Regions from separate parts of the Anaerobacillus alkaliphilus genome, predicted to be linked through region 4. Evidence: predicted binding sites of a transcription regulator. Region 4 holds the regulator's gene; each other region holds the start of a gene.

Region 1 (4,222 bases), on a different contig from region 4:
CCACTGTGTTTCGCAAAGACAGTTTGATACCGCTCTTTATCCTCTAACTGTTCCGTTATGTATGGTGGCAACGGCATTTCACCAAGAGAGTCTAGAATCTCATGAAAGATGCCTTCATATTGAAATTCAATAATTCGTCCTCCATGATCCAATTCCTCAATACATGTGCCTTTAAGACGCCCATCACCAAAAGATATGATAGCCCCTTTTTTCACTCGCTTTGCAGGTTTTACTAGAGTTTCCCATTGGTCATTCTCCAATTGCTTGAGCAACAAAAATTCAATATTCGCCCCAGTATCTTCTTTAACACCATATAACCTTGCTGGTAACACTCTTGTATCATTTAAGACAAGACAATCTCCCTCGTTTAAATACTCGAGGACATCTGAGAAAGTTCTGTGCATTATTTCACCTGTTTTTGAGTGTAACACCATTAGTTTTGATGCAGTTCGATCTTTTAATGGTGTTTGAGCAATAAGTTCTTCAGGTAAATCAAAATCAAAATCTTTTACTTCCATCTATTAGTTCACCTTTTTCTATAAATACTTAACGGTAGCAACATACTTTTAAAAGGACATTATTCTACATTTTCTACCCGAAACTATATAAGCATACATAAGCTATAGAATAATGACAAGTAAATATTTACCGGAAACGGCCGACTATATATAGGATTAACGATATTACTATACTTAAAACAATTGAAGTGACAATAGGAAAATAAAATGTTGTATTTCCTTTTTTTACAAAAATATCTCCTGGCAACTTGCCTAAGGAAATGTATTTTCCACCTACTTGCCATAATGCTCCGAATATAATTAAGACAATTCCTAATGTTATCAGCAATTTTGGTATATTTGGCATTATTCTGGAACCTCCATTTTAAAATGTTCGTATACTTTATACGTTACCATTCTGCCCCTAGGAGTCCGTTGTAAAAAACCAATTTGTAATAAATATGGTTCATAAACATCTTCAATCGTATGTGACTCTTCACCAATTGTAGCTGCTATTGTATCTAACCCGACAGGCCCTCCGCGAAATTTATCAATAATTCCTTTAAGGAGTTTGTGGTCAATATGATCCAATCCAAGTGGATCGACTTGTAGCCTTTCTAAGGCGTTGACAGCTAATTCAACATCAATTGTTCCCGTGCCTTTAACCTGCGCAAAATCACGTACTCTTCTTAAAAGCCGATTAGCAATTCGCGGTGTGCCACGTGAACGTCTTGCTATTTCTATACTGGCTTGATCCTCAATCTCAACTTGATAGACCTCAGCAGTTCTTGTGACTATGTTCCTGAGTTCATCATTCGTATAATACTCTAAACGTGATAACACACCAAAACGATCACGTAATGGCGAGGATAAAAGTCCAGCTCTTGTTGTTGCTCCTACTAAGGTAAATGGTGGTAAATCTAAACGAACAGACCTAGCCGTCGGACCTTTTCCGATGACAATATCTAAGCAAAAATCTTCCATAGCTGGATAAAGCACTTCTTCAACCACACGATTTAATCGGTGAATCTCGTCTATGAACAATACATCCCCAGGCTCTAAAGCAGTCAATATTGCCGCTAAATCCCCTGGCCTTTCAATGGCAGGTCCGGAAGTAGTTCGGATTTGCACGTTCATTTCGTGAGCGATTATTGTTGCGAGTGTGGTTTTCCCTAACCCAGGGGGCCCGTACAACAACACATGGTCTAAAGCTTCGTTTCTAATCTTAGCCGCTTCAATAAACACCTTTAAATTATTTTTTACTTTTTCTTGCCCAATATATTGAGTAAGAAATTGAGGTCTAAGTTGGTTTTCAAGACTTTCTTCTTCCTGTTGCACCTCAGCTGAAACCATTCTCTCTTCCATAATTTAACCTCCTGAGAAAACAACTACTTTATAATTGGCTGTTTACGCAAAGTTTGTTGCTTTCGTAAAAATCCCAAAAGCCGATTTTTACACAAAATATTGAAATTCAAAACTAATTTAATAAGTATTGCTCTTATAATTTCAGTAGTAATTGTAGTGCCTTTTTTATATATTGATCCGTAGACAACTGTTCCTCAGCCAATTTAGGAGCAATTTTTTTAATCTCTCTCTCTACATAGCCTAGGGCTTGAAGAGCCTCGATTGCGTCTTCTAATTCTCGTGGATATTTTTCCTTTGCTTCAGTCTTCAACTCATATAATGGACCTACTAAACTTGGCATAAAATCAGCTAATTTACCCTTCAAGTCCAAGATCATTTGACGAGCTGTCTTTTTCCCAACTCCAGGGAACTTTGTTAAAAACGCTTCGTTTTCTTCTTCAATAGCATTTACTACCTGTTGTGGCTGTCCAGTTGCTAATATAGCTAGAGCTCCCTTAGGACCTATGCCCGATACGTTTAATAACTTCTCAAACAAAGCTCGTTCATCTCTAGAACGGAACCCGTATAACTTCAATGCATCTTCTCTAACATACTGATACGTATACACTGTTATTTCTGACGAGTGATCGACATTATAGGCGAATGGATTGGCACAAATTATTTGGTATCCAATCCCATTAACCTCAATAACGATATATTGTGGATCAATATAGTTTACAAAACCTTTTACAAACTCTATCACAAAAACCTCTCCTCTCCTTAAAAGCCGAACATCTATTTCTATTTATTCATTTTACCATAAATGTCTATCTGGACAAGATATTAAGGATGTCCTAATTAGAAATAAGGCTGACTTACGTGTATCCAACACTGTTAAGTCAGCCTTCCTTATTATTACATCTCATGTTTTGCATACTTCTTGTACATTTTTAGGACTTCTTCATAACGATCTCTAGACAATACTGGTATACCATTTTCTAGCTCTTGTTGTTGATGACTTTTAAGTTTTTTCATATTTATTTGAAAAAACGACTGGATCACTTTTTCATCTGACGGTTTCCCTTCATAAATATTTAGGATACCATCCTCTGATATACCGAAATAACCATTAATTTTTAATAGTGGAGATATGTCGTCAACTTTCTGTTGAAATACAACCTTAGCTTCATCTTGATCAATTAAATTCCAATCAGCGTACTCTGCCCAAAAATCTTCCATAGATAAAATTGTTTCTTCAACAATCTCTTCACTAATTTCTCCATCAAGATAAATTCTCTCTAAGATTACCTGAACACTTTTAGGACCCATGACTTGATATGGCTTGGCCATTACCTGCACTGTAGTTACAATTTTGCCTTTATTTGTTTCCCTCATGATGGGAATATCGAAGGCAGTCGTTTGAGTTTTAGATTGATGGTTTCCATATATAAACAAAAAACTACTACTAATTAACATGATTATTATTAGTCCCAATAACTTGCGTTTTCCTAACAACAACTTCATAAGTATAACCACCACCACTTACAATAGTCCATAATAAAAAAACTTTATGCATGGCTATGAATATTATCGCCAATCACAAAGAATTTTATCCATTTATCCTATTTTTTACAGACATTCGATAAATAAAAAACAAAGAGGCTAGCCATCTAGCCTCTTTGAATATTTAATTAGTTTTATCTAGAACGTTCAAACGGACGTTGAATAGCTCTTCCAAAATCATGGAACATGTCATTAATTGTTGCTCCAACCTCTTCAAAAGGTTCCCCTGCACGAAGTCTATCGTCAGCAGTTCGAATTTGATTATAACGATCTCGTTCAGTTACTACGATAACTTCACGGTCTCCTGTCATTCCTCTTAGCCTTTGACGAATATCCTGTTCTGCACGTTGTGCATTTTGACGATCAGCATCAACACCAACTAATACTCTGTTACCATGAACGATTACGCGTGAGTCGTTCACATTTTCCACATCCGCAAGTCGAGTTGTGTAATCTCTAACAGTTGTCTTATCATACCCGTCTGGGTAAGCGAATTCACTCATTCCAGTTCCTGGTACTACTCGATCACCAGCACGACCATTGGCACCATTTCTACCAAAACCATGTGTGCCCTGTGTTCCATGCATACCTTGTCTACCAAGGCCTTGTGTACCTGTCCCATGTTGACCCATGTTTGTTCTTCCTGCGTGGCCTAAACCACCAAATCCTGCTCTATTTCCTGCACGTTCTCTTAGGATTCCACGGTCGTCAACATATCCTGGTCGATTACCTACAATACCAGCTCCACGTTGGTCACCAGCACCGAACGCTTGTCCATGACCAGCACCTGTCATACCAGCTCGGTTACCAACACCTAA
Region 2 (4,222 bases), on a different contig from region 4:
TGCATCAGCAACCCTTGCCCTACTGCTGCAGCTGCTTGCTTTCCTGCAATTGTCACTGGTCTTGAAGGATAACCAAGCTTGGTGAAACCAGCAGCTACAGCTCCTGATGAAATTAAAATCACTTCATGACCTAGTTGTTTAAGCCTTGCTAATGCATTGGCGTGTTCGATCAGTTTTTCTCTGCATAAGCCACCTTTATTATTTGTTAATGAGCTACTGCCAATTTTGACAACAATTCGTTGCTTACTCATAATTAATCCCTCATTTTTGTTAGATAAATAAAAAAACTCCTCCATCCTTAAAAAGGACGGAAGAGTTATATCCGCGGTACCACCTTCATTGACATCTAAAAAGATGTCCTCTCAATACCATTAACGCTGGTAACGGTTAGGTTTTGGCCTAACAGCTCTAGGGCAGGTTCAATAGGTTTTATGGCGATGGAATCTCTCAGCCGGTGAATTCCACTCTCTTTCGCGAAAACGTTATTTACTAGTCCCTTTCAACACTTTAACCGAGTAAGTTTTTCTAATTATCTGATATTCGTATGACACTGTCAATACTTTTTTAGCTAAGCTTTACGGATATGAATTATAATAAACTTCAATACTGAAGTAAAGGCCATTATATTTAAAATTTAGAAAGAAGTTTGGTATAGTTGAAACATCTTTTTAATGGACAAAGAGTCGGAGGGATAATGAAAGTGAACAATAAGATTATTGTAATTACAGGTGCTTCAAGTGGGATTGGTTTAACATTAGCGAAAGATGTTGCCAGAAAAGGTGGAATACCCATTCTATTAGCACGCTCGACAAATAAGCTACAACAAGCAAGTGATGAAATTATAAAAACAACCGGTATTGAGGCGCCCTACTACACACTAGATGTTACGAATAATAAAGAGGTCTCCGATGTCTTTGCGCAAATTCTAGAAAAATATCAGAAAATTGATGTCTTAATTAATAATGCCGGATATGCGATTTTTGATACGTTCCTTGAAGCCAAAACAGAAGATATTGAAGGTATGTTTGCTGTGAATGTTTTTGGGCTTATTTCTTGTACTAAAGCAGCACTTCCTAACATGCTTAAGGAAAATACAGGTCACATTATTAATATAGCTTCACAAGCTGGTAAGCTAGCCACACCGAAATCTAGTGTTTATTCTGCGACGAAGCATGCAGTTTTAGCTATTTCAAACAGTCTTCGAATGGAGTTAGCGGATACGAATATTTTCGTTAGCTCTGTTAATCCCGGACCGATCAAAACACCTTTTTTTGACCGTGCTGATTTGACAGGAAACTATACGAAAAATGTTGAAAGATTTATGCTGGACCCGGCTTTTGTTTCACAAAAAATCCTCCAACTCGTAGACAAGCCTAAACGAGAACTTAATTTACCTAATTGGATGGGAGTTGGAACAACTCTTTATCAGCTATTTCCAGGACTAGTTGAGAAGTTTGCAGGAAAGAAGCTTAGCCAAAAATAAGCCTTTTTTGAAGTTATATCTTTTGTCTTTAAAACAAAGGGTAGTATATAATGTAAAAAAATGTTAGTTAAAGGTGGATATATAATGGCTAAGAAAAAGGTTGAAAAAGCAGTGCTTTTTTCAGCTACAGAATCACTATTAATTGAACAAGGCTATCGTGGGTTTCACTTAAAAGCTCTTTCAGAGCGGCTTAGGATCGGTAGAAGTACGTTGTATGAATATTATGCTAGTAAAGAGGAGCTAATTACAGACTATTTGGTGTATATTTTAGATACAATTATTGAAGAGTGTCAAAAGATTGAACAAAGTGATGCTATCACTCAATTGAGGGATATGGTGAAAATCTTTCTGAAATACTCGCAATTGCATCAAATCGCACTCATTATTCCGTTTATTGATCCTGAGCATTCTTCAAAAGTGGAAGCATCGTTAATTAATTTAAAGCGTGACCATGAGTTTCTTTATGAGAGAATGAGCCAGCTTATCGAGGAAGGGAAAGCTGCTAAACAGATTCGAGTTGATCTAGAAACAGTAGTAATTGCTAGTATGATCTTTAATGCCATCCAAGTTCCAAATGTGATGAAAAAACACGAGAAAGAGTGGGGGGAAACGGTTTTAGAAATTTTGTTTAACGGGATTGGAGCAACAACGTAACTGATGGGATTGGGGTAGATGCTCAGTCCCATTTTTTTCAAATTGAAAAGAGAACGTATATTCGTTATAATTTAGATTATAATAAGAATGTACGTTCTCTTTTGGTTTATTAGCGTATTTGTAAAGGAGGAAGAGAAATGCGAATTGATTATCCGTCATTACCAGCAAGGACGATATTCTGTATTGATATGAAAAGTTTTTATGCTAGTTGTTCAGCTCTTCTTCTAGGTTTAGATCCGTTAACAGCTTATCTGGCTGTAGTTGGAGATACGGAACGGGATGGAAGCATCGTTTTAGCTGCAACACCTAGGTTAAAATCTGATTTTGGAATTAAAACAGGAAATCGTCTTTTTGAAATTCCAAAAGACCCTCGAATTAAAATTGTCAATGCTCAAATGTCAACATATTTGCAAGTTTCGACTAGGTTAACATCATTTTTTAATCAATACGTTCCTCTAGAATCTATCCATACATATAGCGTTGATGAAAGTTTTCTTGATGTGAAAGGAACAACGCGGCTTTGGGGAAGTGCCTGGCAGCTCGCACAGCGGATTAGAGAAGATATGCTAGCTGAGTTTGGATTAAGTTGTTCCATTGGAATTGGCCCTAACATGCTACTGTCAAAAGTTTGCCTTGATCTAGAAGCTAAAAAAGCAGGTATTGCAGAGTGGGGTTACAGTGATGTGAAGAAAAAGCTTTGGCCTGTATCTCCGTTACGTGAAATGTGGGGGATTGGGTCAAGAATGGAGAAACGATTAAATAAATTAGGAATTTTTTCAATCGGTCAATTGGCAGAAGCTCCGTTATCATTACTTGAAAAAAACTTTGGAATTATGGGGAATCAGCTTTATTATCATGCTCATGGGGTTGACCTTTCAGATTTAGGTGCACCGATTGTGGAGGGCCAAATCAGCTTTGGGAAAAGCCAAATTTTATTACGCGATTATCAAGACCTGGAAGAAATTAAGCATGTCATATTAGAAATGTGTGAAGAAGTCGCAAGGCGTGCGAGAACAGCTACAAAAGCAGGAAGAACGATCAGTCTAGGTATCGGTTATAGCAAGGATGAAGCAGGCGGAGGCTTCCATAGATCGACAACATTGCAAACAGCCACAAATATTACGCTTGAGATTTATGACGCTTGTTTACAACTATTTGGTCGATATTATCGTGGGGAAACAGTTCGAAGTATTTCAATCGCTCTTTCAAATGTAGTTAGTGATGACCAAATTCAGCTTAGTTTCCTCAATCCTAATAAACCTCGTCAAAGAGATCTTGGCTATATTATGGACTTTATTAGGGAGAAGCATGGTTCAGATAAGCTACTTCGAGCAGTATCCTATACGAAAGCTGGGACAGCGAAGCATCGTAGCAAGCTTGTTGGTGGACATAAAGCATAAGGGGTAGGGGGAAATTATTAAAGATCGTAGAACAAGTCATATGTCGTCCCTATAGAAAATATAATAGACATTACAATTGATTGAATTTATAACCACCTACGATACTAATGACTGATGAAATTCATTAAATCGAATAACTTTAAATTTGTTCGGAATTTTGTAAAACATTCTTCACAATTTGTTTACTTCATTTACTTAGAAAAGATGTTATAGTAAGGATGCAAAAAGGTATTTAAAAAACAAGAATGGGAAGTGAAGGCGTGATTGTTCAAGATTTGATTGAGACAACAGAATTTTTCACAGAGGAAACAAAAGACGACTTTTTTGTTATTTATGAAAAATTTGCAAACAGTGATTGTAACTGTGAAGGAAATATGTTCGAAGAAATAGAATGTGATGATGAGGAAATAGTTCAAATTCTTCAAGGTAATCCTGATTGTAGTTGTTCTTTACGAAGCATTGAGAGCTATCGCGTTGGGCAAGAATACAAAACAGTAGAAGATATTCTTGCAAAAATTAAAAAAGAGCATACAGAAATTTTTAAATAAGAGTGGTCGGTTAAGCCACTTATAATACTTGTTTTCACCAATCCTCTCGTCGTATTGAGAGGATTTTTCCTTTTCTACTTGTAAAACAAAAGAAGTGGATGATTGCAGAAAAAGATAGAAAAGCTATAATATGAACT
Region 3 (4,222 bases), on a different contig from region 4:
TTCCATACGTTCAATGACAGCTGCTCGCTCTTTTTTGCTTAGCTTCGTCATTGGTGCTGCTGTGTACTCCTCGTCAGTTTCAGCTGCCATTGTTGCTTTAATAAGGTCTGGAATTGCCTTTTGGATCGTTGTCGGCACAATTCCGTGTACACGATTGTATTCTTCTTGAATCGCTCGACGGCGATTGGTCTCTTTGATCGCAATATCCATCGAGTTCGTTATTTTATCCGCATACATAATTACGTGACCTGAGGAATTACGAGCCGCACGACCAATCGTTTGGATTAACGAGCGTTCTGACCGTAAAAATCCTTCTTTGTCCGCATCTAAGATCGCAACCAACGAAACTTCTGGGATATCTAAACCTTCACGAAGAAGATTGATACCAATCAGAACATCAAACGTGCCCATACGTAGTTGACGGATAATTTCAATTCGTTCTAACGTTTTAATTTCTGAATGTAAGTAACGGACCTTGATCCCCAACTCTTTTAGATAATCGGTTAAATCCTCTGACATTTTCTTCGTTAACGTCGTTACGAGGACACGCTCATTTTTTTCGGAGCGATCGCGAATTTCACCAATTAAATCATCAATTTGCCCGTGTATAGGTCGGATATCAATCGTTGGATCAATTAATCCAGTCGGACGGATGATTTGTTCAACCATTTTTGGCGTGTGCTCTAACTCATAAGGTCCTGGCGTGGCTGAAACGAAAATCGCTTGTTTCATTTTTTTCTCAAATTCTTCAAAGCGTAACGGACGGTTGTCCTTTGCAGACGGTAGACGGAAACCATGATCAACTAAGACTTGTTTCCGTGCTTGATCACCATTAAACATCCCGCGAACCTGTGGTAAGGTAACATGGGACTCATCGACAACAATCAGGAAATCTTCAGGAAAGAAGTCAAGCAACGTGTAAGGAGTGGCACCAGGTTCACGTAATGTTAAATGTCTAGAGTAGTTCTCAATTCCGTTACAGTAACCCATTTCCATCATCATCTCGATGTCATAGCGAGTGCGTTGTTCAAGTCGTTGTGCTTCTAGCAACTTGCCATTTTCATTGAGTTCTTTCAGTCGTTCTACTAATTCCGCTTCTATTTGAACGACGGCTTTTTTCAGCTTCTCTTCACGAGTAACGAAGTGGGATGCCGGAAAAATCGCAATATGGTTTCGCTCACCCAATATTTCTCCAGTGAGAGCATCGACTTCAGTCATCCGATCAATTTCATCACCAAAAAACTCGACACGAATACAATGCTCATCTTTGGAGGCAGGAAAAATCTCCACGACATCTCCGCGAACACGGAACGTACCGCGTGTAAAATTGATGTCATTGCGATCGTATTGAATATCCACTAAATCACGTAAAAGTTGATTTCGATCTTTTTCCATTCCCGTACGTAAGGAAACGACAAGATCACGATATTCTTCTGGCGACCCTAAACCGTAAATACACGAAACACTGGCGATGATAATGACATCTTGCCGCTCAAACAACGAACTAGTAGCAGAGTGACGTAGCTTATCTATTTCATCGTTAATACTGGCATCTTTTTCGATATACGTATCAGAGTGAGCGATGTAAGCCTCTGGTTGATAGTAATCATAATAAGAGACAAAGTATTCTACCGCATTTTCTGGAAAAAACTGTTTAAACTCACTATAGAGCTGTCCTGCTAGGGTTTTGTTATGAGCAATGACAAGGGTTGGTTTATTCACTTCTTTAATGACATTTGAAATCGTAAATGTTTTACCAGTTCCGGTCGCACCAAGTAGGGTTTGCATTTGCTTACCATCTTTGATGCCCTGGACTAATTCACTTATTGCATTGGGCTGATCACCTTGTGGCTCATATTTTGAAACAAGCTGAAATTGCTCCAAAGTCGACCCCTCCATTTTTGAAATTTTAGTGAACGAATTTCGTATGTATGTAGTTAGTATCTTTGAAAAGTATGATTAAATCCGCTTTTTTCAGTATATCACAAGCATATCATATTCAAACATCGTTTGCGAACATATATTCCTCCTGTGATAAAAAACACATTCGACAAAAAGGGGGCATGCTACACTAAGGACGTAGTAAACAATATTGATCAATTGTTTATATAAAAAACTATTTTAGATACTATATTAGCGGAGGAATGACAAATGGCAAAGCTATTGAATTGGACACCAGAAAACGAACAGTTCTGGGATAAGGAAGGTAAGAAAATTGCCAATAAGAATTTAGGAATTTCAGTTTTTGCACTTATTTTAGCGTTTTGCGTATGGCAGCTTTGGTCAGTAACAGCAGTACGTTTAAATGATGTCGGTTTTAATTTTACCAAGAGCGAATTATTCACACTAGCCGCTTTACCTGGATTAACAGGAGCAACACTTCGATTAGTATATACATTTTTACCTAGTATTTTAGGCGGTAAGAAAACAACTTTATTAACAACTGGGGTATTATTAATTCCAGCGATCGGGATCGGGTTTGCCGTACAAAACCCTGAAACACCATATTCGATGATGGTATTATTAGCAGCACTTTGTGGATTGGGCGGAGGTAACTTAGCTTCTTCTACTGCAACATTAAATCCATTTTTCCCAAAAAAGAATAAAGGTACAGCAAACGGGATTAACGTAGGGATCGGAAACCTTGGGGTATCGGTTGTACAATTTGTGACTCCGATCATTATTGGGGTTGGCTTTATCGGAGCTTTTATTGGTGGCGCACAAATTATGCCTGACGGAAGAGAAGTATATATTCAAAACGCAGCCTTTATCTGGGTTATTCCAATTATAGTTGCTTTCTTCTTAGTGTTATTTTTCATGGATGAACCACCAGTCGTAAAACAAAGTATTGGTGCACAGTTATCAGTATTAAAGCTTAAGCACACATGGGTAATGGCTTGGTTGTACATTATGTGCTTCGGTTCGTTCATCGGATTTGCAGCAGCATTTCCATTACTCATTCGTTCAGAATTTCCTGAGATTAACGCCGTATCATTTGCTTTCTTAGGACCTTTCGTTGGGGCAACCATTCGTCCTTTCGGTGGTTGGTTATCTGATAAAGTAAACAGTGGTTCGAAAGTAACATTCTGGGTAATTGTCAGCATGATCCTTGCTACCAGTGGTGTTGTGTATTTCTTACAGGCTCATAATTTCACTGGCTTCTTGATCATGTTCCTAATATTATTTGCAGCAACAGGGATTGCCAATGGATCGACATTTAGAATGGTACCGTTTATCTTTAACGAAAAATCAGTTGCCCCTGTTTTAGGATTAATCGCTGCGTTTGCAGCTTATGGAGCATTCTTCATTCCGAAAATCTTTGGTTGGTCAATTGATACAACTGGCACAGCTGACTTAGCATTATATATCTTTATCGGATACTATGTTGTGAGCTTATGGGTTTGTTGGAACTGGTATACAAAGAGAAATTGTGAAATTAAGTGTTAGTTTGAAGGATAGTCGCTTAGGCGACTATCTTTTTTTGTGGTTGGGCTGCTTTTTGGATGAGTAATTCACGAATTGATGGTTTGCGGACAGAGGGGCGCTTATTTCATGTAATTTGAGCTTTTTTCGATTTTCGCGGACTCAGTGGACCCTATTTGACTAAAAACAGGTCTGAAACACTCTAGATGACCTAAATAAGCGCTTTTGAGTCCGCTTGAGCTCTAGAATTACGTTTTTTGCTAAAATAACGGCCCTGGTGTCCGCAAACGAGTCTGGCTAACCTGCTAAATTAAAAAACATTGAGTAAGTTACTCAATGTTTTTACACCCCACGATTTTTCTTTTGTATTCGAAGGGAAGCTATGTAGCCGCCTGCTATCGAGATGGCACCCGCAACGATCACGGGGATCGGCTGATCTAAGCCATTAAACGCAAATATAACAACCATTAATGTTACTGCAAGCGCTCCTACTTTGCTATAAGATACTCTTGTAAAGAATAGCATCATGATGAATGGAAGAATGAGCGCTAAAAATATATTGAGCATTCGAGTTTTCCTGCTCCTTCCAGCTAAATTTCAGGTGCAAATACTTACACCTAGATTACGTTTTCCTGAGGTAACTGCTCTAGTTGAACGAACAGTAAGCCAATCTGATAATGTTCGCCATCATATAAAGCCGTTTGGGCAAAACGGATTTCGCCTTGGCTATCAATAATTTCTAATTTACAAAAAGCAGAGTTATGCTGCAATGCTTCGTAAAATTGTTGCGGTGATGTGA
Region 4 (4,222 bases):
CATTTTTTCGGTTCGTCTTTTTTTATCCCGAAATAACTATCCTTGTGAAATGTAGGTGAACATCAATGAGTCTAGACATAAATCTGTTTATAAAGAAGCTATGGATGATTTGTATCGGAAGTTCCATTAGTTTAACAGCCATATATACCATTTGGGTTGGCTCTTTTGATATCATTTATTATCAGTTACTAAGTATTATGTTACTTGGGTATTTACCATTCACTCTCATCTATCGCAAATTTTCACCGATGATACAAAGGTATCTCCTCTTTATAAATATGTGCGTAGTGATTGTTGCTCTGACATGGTTTACTCCTTTCGCTAACCAGATTGCAGTTATTTTCTTACCGTTATTTGCTACGCTATTTAAAAATCGTAACGTTTTTTATGGAACCAGTGTTGCTTCAATTTTGATCCACTTTAGTTTAAATTCTATGGCTGGCTATTATGATCAACGTTTTTTATTTGAAATCGTCACTGAGCTTTCGTACATTATTTGTTATATTGTCGTTCTCGGTGTTTTTGTAAATATGATTGTAGATAGTTCTAAGCAAGCGTACATGTTTGATAAGACAGTGAAAACCCTTATATTAGCAATCGAAACAAAAGATATGTATACACGAGGTCATTCAATTCGTGTATCTGATTACGCAATGATTATTGGTAGTAACATGAAGAAAAAAGGCTATAAAGTAGATTTAGATTTATTGCGAATTAGTTCTCTTATTCATGATATCGGAAAAGTATATATTCCTAATGATATACTAACGAAAAATGGAAAGCTTACTTTGGAAGAGTATAAAACGATTCAAAAACACTCTGAATTCGGTGCTAATTTAGCAAAAGAACTAGAATATCCAAACGAAATTGTCAGTGATATATTGTATCACCATGAAAGGTACGATGGAAAAGGCTATCCAAGGGGGATTAGTCAAGATGACATTCCGTTACATTCAAGAATTATTGCACTTGCCGATACCTTTGATGCAATTACTACTACTCGATCCTATAGAAATGCTTTTACATTAGAAGAAGCCAAGGATATCATTATCGAGGCTATGAATACACAGTTTGACCCTATTTTACATGAGGTTTTTCTTGAAATTTATCCGTCACTAGTTACTTACTATCATCAGAATGTTTCATTAGAAGCAAAGAATGAAATTAGTTATTTAGAAGTCATGAATAAAAGATAGCTGGTACAACAAAAGGGGTTAGTCACTGGTGGCATTTTTAAGTATTGTAATATCCCAAGTGAATGGTATTTTCCATCTTAAAATTAACTTAACTATAGTTATAAAAGAATGTACTAATATTATACTTAAGCTAACTTATTAGTATGAAATGATATCTATTTGGATATATTAATAGTGGTTGATAAGTCACGAGCATTTGCCTTTAGGGGCAAGTGCTTTTTTCCATGTACACTAAAAAAGAACCAACCTAAGTTGATTCTTCTGCTATTAATAATGAAGGTACCGTATTTAATGTACTGAACGAAAAACACCAATAACTTTTCCTAAGATTGCGCAGTTTTGTAGAATAATAGGTTCCATTGAAGAATTCTCAGGCTGAAGTCTAATAAAGTCTTTCTCTTTGAAAAAGCGTTTAACCGTCGCCTCATCTTCTTCTGTCATAGCTACAACGATATCACCATTGTTGGCAGTTTGTTGCTGTCTTACGATAACCATATCTTTATCAAAGATACCGGCTTCAATCATACTATCACCTTGAATGACAAGGACGAACACTTTGTCATCGCCAACGAATTTCTCTGGAAGTGGCAGATAATCTTCTATATTTTCGTAGGCAGTTATAGGCTCACCGGCAGTAACTTTACCGATAATCGGAGCATAGGTAGTATTCGGAGAAGTAGGTTCAAATTCATCTAATTTTAAATCTAATATCTCAATTGCTCTTGGTTTTGTGGGGTCTCTTCGAATAAACCCCTTTTTCTCGAGTCGAGATAAGTGTCCGTGAACAGTGGAGCTAGATGCTAATCCTACTGCTTCACCAATTTCTCGCACCGATGGTGGATATCCCTTTTTGCGAACTTCATCTTTTATGTAATCTAGTATTTCTTGCTGACGCTTCGATACCTTATTCATTATGTAGCACCCCATTTTATCTTATCTTTACCATAAATTATACTGTACTCTCTTCAAATATGCAAACATAAGTTCTAAAAACTATTGACTAGAACGAGTGTTCTGTTTTATTATAATAGAGAACAAATATTCTTATTTATGGAAGTGAGTGTTTATAATGTTTAAAATTCAAAAAATTTCATTTCAAGATATAAGCTATGTGGCTATATTTGTAGTGTTAATCATCTATCTTTTAATGTCTGTGAGTGTTTCTGCACAGCCTGAATTTGAAGAATTAATAGAAGTGGAAGTCTTATCTGGTGACACACTTTGGTCTATAGCAAGTAAACATACAGAAGGAATGTCTATCCTTTCCTACATAACTATATTAAAGAGAGAAAACAATCTTACGAGTGATCATATCTATCCTGGTCAAATTCTTCTTGTTCCTCAGTTAAAAAGAAAGGAGGAATTCGTTAGAAATGAAGGCGATTATTTATTGTCGAGTAAGTACTAATAAAGAAGCACAATCTTCTTCTTTATCTAGACAGAAGGAAGAATTGATCCATTTAGCTGAAGAAAATGGCTTTCCTATCTATAAAGTAATAGAGGAAAAAGCTAGTGGTTACGAAATAGAGAGAGAAGGCATCTTTGAATTGTTAGAGGATTTTAAGGATAAAAAAGCAGAGGTATTACTAATTCAGGATGACACCAGATTAGGGAGGGGAAATACAAAGATAGCCCTCGTTCATCAGTTAGTAAAGTATCAAGTTAAAATTCGAACAATCAATGATAAAGGTGAGTTGAAACTGTCAGAAACTGATACTTTAGTTCTTAATATTGTTAGTATTGTAGAAGAATATCAAAGAAAGCTTCACAATATTAAAATTAAACGTGGAATGAAGAAGGCGATTGAAAATGGCTATAATCCCAGTGAAAACCTAGGTGATGTACATGTAGGAGGCCGTTTAAAGAAAGAAATTCCATTGGAGGAGATTATTCGCTTAAAAACGATGAAACTGACATTTAGAGAAATTGCAGCTACTCTAAGGGGCTTTGGGTATGACGTTTCGAAAGCTACTGTTCATCGTCGCTACCAGGAATATATAAACGCTGAGGATACAAAGGTCTCGCCAAAATAAAGAATCACATATAAAGTCTTAGATTAATCTCTTAAGGCTTTTTTTCTTTCTTAAAAATATAATATTCGATGGAACTTACGAACAAACTAATCAGAAAGGTTGAAAACGTTGGTTTGTTACTGTAAATTTTACTATAGGTCTAAACAATAGATGGAGGATTAGTAAAATGTTATCAAGTGAAAAAATAAAGCGGATTAACGAGCTTTCAAAAAAAGCAAAAGCAGGAAGTATTACAATGGAAGAAAAGCAAGAACAGCAGCAACTGCGACAGGAATACATTCAAACGTTTCGATCTTCATTTAGCAGTCAATTACATTCAATTAAAGTAGTTGATGAGGAAGGTAATGATGTAACACCGGATAAATTAAAAGAAAGTAAACAAACAATTGATCGTAAATTAACTCATTAGTAAATAGTCGACAAAAATTCACCGTTTTTACCATAGATATCCTTGTTAATTTTATAAAAGAGGTATATGATGAAAAACGAATAATGTTAAATGAGGAAGAGAAAGGAAGATCTTATTATGACGGTTCACGTTGATGAATTAGCAATTAATACGATACGTACATTATCAATTGACTCTATTGAAAAAGCAAACTCTGGTCACCCAGGGATGCCTATGGGTGCTGCTCCGATGGCTTATGCACTTTTTGCCAAGTATATGAATCATAACCCTAGTAATCCTAATTGGTTTAATAGAGACCGTTTTGTTTTATCAGCAGGACACGGTTCAATGCTTTTGTATAGTTTATTACATCTTTCTGGGTACGACCTTACTCTAGAAGATTTACAAAGCTTTCGCCAATGGGGGAGTAGAACTCCTGGACATCCTGAGTATGGTCATACTCCAGGTGTAGATGCGACAACTGGTCCTCTAGGACAAGGGGTGGCAATGGCTGTTGGGATGGCAATGGCTGAAAGACATTTAGCTGCAAAATATAATAAAGAAGATTTACCAGTGGTTGATCATTATACATATTCTATTTGTGG

The links. The regulator LexA, encoded in region 4, represses DNA repair genes until DNA is damaged. The targets are predictions, from matches to a motif close to CGAACATATGTTCG.
Region 1: a site for LexA is predicted at 2,630-2,643, ahead of ruvA (Holliday junction branch migration protein RuvA). Genes of this name have one in related genera too.
Region 2: a site for LexA is predicted at 2,188-2,201, ahead of DS745_RS15205 (Y-family DNA polymerase). Genes of this name have one in related genera too.
Region 3: a site for LexA is predicted at 2,014-2,027, ahead of uvrB (excinuclease ABC subunit UvrB). Genes of this name have one in related genera too.

What each region holds. Positions count from the first base shown of each region.
Region 1 covers NZ_QOUX01000042.1:139,735-143,956, reverse strand. The annotation lists gene queA (tRNA preQ1(34) S-adenosylmethionine ribosyltransferase-isomerase QueA) at 1-518, opposite strand, end outside; gene DS745_RS13585 (DUF2905 domain-containing protein) at 646-864, opposite strand; gene ruvB (Holliday junction branch migration DNA helicase RuvB) at 864-1,862, opposite strand; gene ruvA (Holliday junction branch migration protein RuvA) at 1,996-2,604, opposite strand; gene DS745_RS13570 (BofC C-terminal domain-containing protein) at 2,757-3,365, opposite strand; gene DS745_RS13565 (YhcN/YlaJ family sporulation lipoprotein) at 3,539-4,222, opposite strand, start outside.
Region 2 covers NZ_QOUX01000045.1:198,272-202,493, forward strand. The annotation lists gene proB (glutamate 5-kinase) at 1-251, opposite strand, end outside; T-box leader at 301-512, opposite strand; gene DS745_RS15195 (SDR family NAD(P)-dependent oxidoreductase) at 695-1,483, shown strand; gene DS745_RS15200 (TetR/AcrR family transcriptional regulator) at 1,568-2,137, shown strand; gene DS745_RS15205 (Y-family DNA polymerase) at 2,275-3,537, shown strand; gene DS745_RS15210 (hypothetical protein) at 3,798-4,085, shown strand.
Region 3 covers NZ_QOUX01000032.1:118,511-122,732, reverse strand. The annotation lists gene uvrB (excinuclease ABC subunit UvrB) at 1-1,899, opposite strand, end outside; gene DS745_RS09475 (MFS transporter) at 2,152-3,447, shown strand; gene DS745_RS09470 (DUF2198 family protein) at 3,766-3,990, opposite strand; gene DS745_RS09465 (PDZ domain-containing protein) at 4,041-4,222, opposite strand, start outside.
Region 4 covers NZ_QOUX01000046.1:204,481-208,702, reverse strand. The annotation lists gene DS745_RS16225 (HD-GYP domain-containing protein) at 66-1,196, shown strand; gene lexA (transcriptional repressor LexA) at 1,485-2,108, opposite strand; gene yneA (cell division suppressor protein YneA) at 2,266-2,604, shown strand; gene DS745_RS16210 (YneB family resolvase-like protein) at 2,570-3,229, shown strand; gene DS745_RS16205 (DUF896 domain-containing protein) at 3,396-3,638, shown strand; gene tkt (transketolase) at 3,756-4,222, shown strand, end outside.